2 regions of the Cellulomonas sp. NS3 genome follow, and region 1 is predicted to be linked to the other one. Evidence: riboswitches for the same ligand, from Rfam matches in the RefSeq annotation. Region 1 holds a riboswitch; the other holds the start of a gene.

Region 1 (3,138 bases):
GAGGACGGCTTCCCCGCGACGGTCGTGCGGCCCTCGCACACGTACGACCGCACGCTCGTCCCGCTCGACGGGGGCTGGACGGCCCTCGAGCGCATGCGCCAGGGCAAGGAGGTCGTGGTGCACGGGGACGGGACGTCCCTGTGGACGCTCACGCACCACACCGACTTCGCCCAGGGTTTCGTGCCGCTGCTCGGCCACCCGCGCACGCTCGGGGAGGCGTTCCACCTGACGTCGGACGACGTGCTGACGTGGGACCAGATCACGCACGCCCTCGCCGCGGCGGCCGGCGTCGAGGCGCGCATCGTGCACGTGCCCTCGGACGTCATCGCGTCCCACGACCCCGAGTGGGGCGCCGGGCTCCTCGGCGACAAGGCGCACTCGATGGTCTTCGACAACACCAAGGTGCGCAGCGTGGTGCCCGGCTACCGCGCGACCGTGCCGTTCGAGCAGGGCGCCCGCGAGATCGTCGACTGGTTCGACGCCGACCCGGCCCGCAAGGTCGTCGACGCGGGCCTCGACGCGCTCATGGACCGGCTCGTGGAGACGTACCGCGTGCGCTGAGGCCGCACGCGGTACGACGACGAGAGCGCCCGGCCCCCGGAGGGGCGGGCGCTCTCGTGACGTGCGGGGCTGAGGTCAGCCGACCCGGATGAAGACCGGGCTGGACTGCCAGATCGAGCGCAGCTGGATCGTCTTGCCCGGGCGGGGCGCGTCGAGCTGCATGCCGTCGCCGGCGTAGATCGAGATGTGACCGGGCGACCAAATGAGGTCACCGGGCTGGGCGTCCGCACGCGAGACGACGGTGCCGGCGTGGCGCTGCTCGGCCGACGTGCGGGGGAGCGTGATGCCGACCTGCGCGAACACGTAGGACGTGTAGCCGGAGCAGTCGAAGCCGTCGGGGGTCGTGCCGCCCGAGACGTACGGGACGCCGATGTAGCGGGCCGCGATCTCGACGATCGCGTTGCCGACGGCCGAGGCGGGGACCTGCGTCACGGCGGCCTGCTCCGCGGGGGCCTCCTCGACGACGGCGGCACGCGCGGTGCTGCGCGAGGTGCTCGCGGCGCGCGTCTCGACGACGGGCTCCGGCTCGGGCTCCGGCGGGGGCGGCGGCGTCACGGCGGTGAGCGTCGGGGCGTCGAAGCCCCACACCGCGTCCGGCGCGGCCGCGACGACCGGGGAGGTCTCGAGGAGCGCGCGGGCCGAGGCGGTGAGGACGGTGCTGTCGACCGCGGCGAGCGAGGCTCCACCGGCGCTGCTGCCCTCGGCGGAGGCGGGGACCGCGACCATGCCGATCATGAGGCCGGAGCCGGCCGCGACGACCGCCGAGCGGCGACCCGCCGTGGCGATGCCGGCGCTGGTGGCCGTGGCGAGGTCGGTGAGGGGGGTCGTCGGCCGGCCGGGCGACCGGCGACGTCCGTGAGACGTGCTCGAGGGCATGCAGAACCTCTCCAGACGCCTACGAGGTGAGCTGTCGGGTTCGGGCTGGAGAACGCCCGGCCGGTCAGGTTCGACCGGCTTCACCCCAAGGACACCGCACGGATGCCCACAAGTGGGTCCCCCGCTCCTGCCAGCGAGACTCGAACTGACCGCGGGTGGTGGCAGGACTCGGCGATCCACCTCAGGCCGCCCCAGGAGGGTGGGGCGCGACGATGTTAGGCATGGCGTCCGCGATATGTCACGGCAAGGTCACGGGTGAACACGTGTCCAGGTCGCACGATCACCCGATGGGATGACGTGCGTCACCCCTGGAACGGGAGGAGCACGCGTAAATCCGGCGCAGGCACCCGATCGGCGGGCCGCCGGGTGTGACGAGCGCCTCACTCGGCCAGCGCGGGCGTACGCTCGCGGCTCGGGGCCGTCGCGGCCCCTCCGAGGGGGCACGTGATGGGTCCGCTGAGCCTGGGCATCGTCTCGACGTCGCGCAAGGAGGACGAGCGGAGGCTCGCGGTCCACCCCGCGCACCTCGAGCGCATCGACCCCGGCCTCCGTGCGCGGATCACGCTCGAGGAGGGCTACGGCGAGCGGCTCGGGGTGCCCGACGCGGAGCTCGCGCAGCTGGTCGGCGGCCTCGCGCCCCGTGCGCAGGTGGTCGCCGGGTCCGACGTCGTGCTCCTGCCCAAGCCGCAGGTCGAGGACCTCGAGGCGATGCGCGCCGGCCAGGTGCTGTGGGGCTGGCCGCACTGCGTGCAGGACGTCGCGCTCACCCAGGTCGCGATCGACCACGGGCTGACGCTCCTCGCGTTCGAGGCGATGAACCACTGGGCCGACGACGGCGGGTTCGGCCTGCACGTCTTCCACAAGAACAACGAGATCGCCGGCTACTGCTCCGTGGTGCACGCGCTCCAGCTGGTCGGCCTGACGGGCGACTACGGGCGCCGGCTGTCCGCGGTGGTCCTGGGCTTCGGGGCGACGGCGCGCGGCGCGGTGACCGCCCTCCTGGCGCACGGCGTGCACGACGTCGAGGTCGTGACGCACCGGGGCGTCGCCGCGGTCGGGGCGCCGATCCACCAGACGCGGATCGTGCACCTCGAGCCGGACGGCCAGGTGGACACGGGGGAGGGGCGCGTGGCGGTGGCGGACTTCCTCGCCGGGCACGACGTCGTCGTCAACTGCACGTTGCAGGACCCCCAGCGTCCGGTGGTGTACCTGCGCACCGAGGACCTCGCGGCGTTCCGGCGCGGGAGCCTCGTGGTCGACGTCTCGTGCGACGCGGGGATGGGCTTCGAGTGGGCCAGGCCCACGTCGTTCCGCGACCCGGTGTTCGAGGTCGGCGACCACATCACCTACTACGGCGTCGACCACAGCCCGTCCTACCTGTGGAGCTCGGCGTCCTGGGAGATCAGCGAGGCGGTGCTGCCGTTCCTCGCAGGGGTCATGGGCGGTCCGGACGCGTGGGCGCGCGACGAGACCCTGCGGCGCGCGATCGAGGTGCGCGACGGCCACGTCCTGAACCCGGCGATCCTCGCGTTCCAGGGCCGCGCCGCCGAGCACCCGCACGAGCGCTCGGTGACGGGACAGGGTCCCGTCACGGCCTGAGCACGGTGCGCTGGCGCGCGCCGACCCGGCGTCGGGGAGCGCTCGTGCGGGGCGTGCGCGGGGCTCAGAGCCTGGCGTGCAGGCAGTGCGTGCTCACGTTCT
Region 2 (3,138 bases), 2.3 Mb from region 1:
CGTGGGAGCCGGCCATCAGCGCCGCCAGGCCGCGCGGCGCGCGCGGGACGAACGGCAGCTCCCAGCCGATCTCGTGCAGCAGCCGGTCGGCCTTGCGGTGGTTGCACCGGCTGCACGCCGCGACGACGTTGGTCCACTCGTGCCGGCCGCCGCGCGAGCGGGGCTGCACGTGGTCGACCGTGTCCGCTCCCCCGCCGCAGTACGCGCAGCGGTGGCCGTCGCGCTGCAGGACCGTGCGCCGCGTCGGGGCGACCGCCTTGCGCATGGGGACGTGCACGTAGCGCGTGAGGCACAGCACGAGCGGCAGCGGCAGCGAGGTGCGTTCGGAGTGGAGCTCACGCCCGTCGGTCTCGAGGATCGACGCCTTCCCGGACATGACGAGCGTGACGGCGCGGTGCACGCTCACGACGCAGAGGGGTTCGAGACTGGCGTTGAGAAGCAGCGTCCGGTGCGTCACGGGCATCAGCACGGCGGGCTCCTGTCCAGATCGGTGGACCCACCTGGCTGGTGGGTCCCTGGGGGAGTGCAAGCGCGACCAGAGTACGCGGCGAGCAGCGCCGCGTCCCTCGACTTTCGCACGTGCGCGGCGTGAACGCCCGGCGACTTCCGGACGTACGTCCAGGGCCCCCTGCGCGCGACGGCGTGCAGGGGCCCTGGAGGAGCGGTGCGGCGGTGGCTCAGCCGATGCGGATGAAGACCGGCGAGCTCTGGTAGATCGTGCGGAACTGCACGGTCTTGCCGGGCGACGGCGAGTCGATCTGGTCGTTGCCACCGGCGTAGATGCTGATGTGCCCGGGGCTCCAGATCAGGTCGCCGGGGAGCGCGTCGGCCCGCGAGACGACCGTGCCGGCCCCCTTCATGGCGGACGACGTGCGCGGGAGCGAGATGCCGAGCTGGGCGTACACGTACCCGACGAAGCCGGAGCAGTCGAAGCCCCCGGGGGTCGTGCCACCCGCGAGGTACGGGGTGCCGACGTAGCGGGCGGCGATCTCGAGGACCGCGTTGCCCGACACGGACTGCGGGATCGGGTTGTTGACCGTCGCGGCGGCGGTGCGCTCGGCGCTGCGGCTCGCGGCGGTCCGTGCGACGCGGGTCTGGGCGACGGGCTTCGGGGCCACGGTCACGGCAGGGGCCTCGAAGGACCACGCGGCGTCCACCGGGGACGAGACGACCGGCGAGGTCTGGAGCACGGCGCGCGCCGACGCGGTGAGCGCGGAGGTGTCGACCGCCGGCAGCGCACCCGCGGAACCGGCGCCGGGGGCGGCACCCGCAGGGCTGATCATCGTGGCGACGAGACCGCCCGACGCGGCGACGATCGCGGCCCCGCGGCCCACCGCACCCATCGAGTCGGACGCCGCGGAGGCGAAGTCGGTCAGCGGTGTAGCAGGGCGTCGTGCAGAACGGTGCCGCGCGCGCGTCATGCTCTCGGTCACTGAGTACCTCTCCTGTCGCCTGCGAGGTCAGCTGTCGGGTTCGGGTGGGAGAGCACCCGGCCGTCGGGATGCGAGCATCCGTCGGGCTTCACCCCAAGGACACCGTTGCCGGTGCCCGTCATGGGTCCCCCGCCCCTGCCGGCGAGTTGAGCGGACCGCGTGCGGCGGCAGGGCTGGGCGATCCGCACGAGGGCTTCCCCGAAGGAGGGTCCGGGTGAAGCAGGACGAACGTACAGGAGTCCCCGCGAAAATGTCACGTATCCGACACGTCCGTTTCGTCCCCTTCACGTGACGGGCTCGCACGTCCCGCACGCCCCTCCCCCGCGCAGGACTCGCGGCCGCACGACGCGACCCCGCCGGCACGGGGTCCGAGGGGGTCGCGCGCGCCTCGGCGCAGGTCAGCGGGGCCCGGTCCCCGCGGTCCCCGGCGGCTCGGGAGCGCCGGGACGGGCGCTCAGCGGTTGCCGACGAAGATGTGCCGCGCGACGTCGTCGGGCAGGTCGAGGACCGTCACCGCGCCGGGGGGCGCGACGGTCACGACGCCGGGCCCGCGCTCGACCGTGACCGTCACGCCCGGGCGGATCCCGGCCTGCGCGAGCCGCGACAGCAGCTCGACGTCCGGCTGGATCGGCTCACCCAGGCGCGCGACGACGACGTCGTCGAGCCGGCCCGACGCGGCGTTCGCGACCGTGAGGAGCGACGTGACGCCGTCGAGGAACTGCTCGGACGTGCTCGTCTCGCCGATCTCCGCGAGCCCCGGGATCGGGTTGCCGTAGGGGTCGAAGTGCGGGTGGTCGAGCAGCGCCGCGAGCCGGCGCTCGACGCGCTCGCTCATCACGTGCTCCCACCGGCACGCCTCCTCGTGCACGAACTCCCAGTCGAGCCCGATGACGTCCGTGAGGAGCCGCTCCGCGAGCCGGTGCTTGCGCATCACGCGGGTGGCCTTGGCGAGCCCGAGCTCGGTGAGCTCGAGGTGCCGGTCCCCGCTCACCACCACCAGGCCGTCGCGCGCCATCCGCGCCACGGTCTGGGAGACCGTCGGGCCGCTGTGCCCGAGCCGCTCGGCGATGCGCGCCCGCAGCGGCGTGATGCCCTCCTCGGTGAGCTCGTACACGGTCTTCAGGTACATCTCGGTGGTGTCGATCAGGTCGCTCACGCCGCAGCCTCTCGCTCGTCGCACTCGTCGTCGTCGCTGGCCACCAGGGTAGGCGGTCCGGCGCCGACGGCTCCCGACGCCGTATCGTCTGCACCGTGCCCGAGGCCCACGACACCGCGCCCGCGATCCCTGCGATCACCCTCCCCGCCGACCTGCTGCCCGTCGACGGGCGGTTCGGCTCCGGGCCCAGCAAGGTCCGCGCCGCGCAGGTCGAGGCCCTGGCGTCCGTCGGCCGCACTCTGCTCGGCACGTCGCACCGCCAGCCGCCGGTGCGCGCGCTCGTCGGGCGCGTCCGTGCGGGCCTCGCCGAGCTCTTCGCCCTGCCCGACGGGTACGAGGTCGCGCTCGGCAACGGCGGCTCGACCGCGTTCTGGGACCTCGCGACGCTGTGCCTCGTGCGCGAGCGCAGCCAGCACGCGAGCTTCGGGGAGTTCGGGGCCAAGTTCGCGGCGGCCGCGGCGCGCGCACCGTTCCTCGGTGAGCCGACGGTCCGCACGGCGCCTCCGGGACAGCTCGCGCTGCCCGAGCCCGAGGACGGCGTCGACGTCT

What was found. Region 1 has a riboswitch for cyclic di-AMP ahead of NXY84_RS06580 (C40 family peptidase). Riboswitches for the same ligand answer to the same signal wherever they lie in the genome.
Region 2: it holds a riboswitch for cyclic di-AMP, as region 1 does, so the genes downstream of both, NXY84_RS16655 (C40 family peptidase) here and NXY84_RS06580 (C40 family peptidase) in region 1, are expected to answer to the same signal.

What each region holds. Positions count from the first base shown of each region.
Region 1 covers NZ_CP103289.1:1,422,909-1,426,046, forward strand. Annotated here, with positions in the region: gene NXY84_RS06575 (NAD-dependent epimerase/dehydratase family protein) at 1-561, shown strand, start outside; gene NXY84_RS06580 (C40 family peptidase) at 637-1,437, opposite strand; cyclic di-AMP (ydaO/yuaA leader) riboswitch at 1,440-1,621, opposite strand; gene NXY84_RS06585 (N(5)-(carboxyethyl)ornithine synthase) at 1,885-3,036, shown strand; gene NXY84_RS06590 (hypothetical protein) at 3,101-3,138, opposite strand, start outside.
Region 2 covers NZ_CP103289.1:3,679,639-3,682,776, forward strand. Annotated here, with positions in the region: gene NXY84_RS16650 (HNH endonuclease) at 1-463, opposite strand, end outside; gene NXY84_RS16655 (C40 family peptidase) at 678-1,433, opposite strand; cyclic di-AMP (ydaO/yuaA leader) riboswitch at 1,436-1,596, opposite strand; gene NXY84_RS16660 (metal-dependent transcriptional regulator) at 1,888-2,589, opposite strand; gene serC (phosphoserine transaminase) at 2,685-3,138, shown strand, end outside.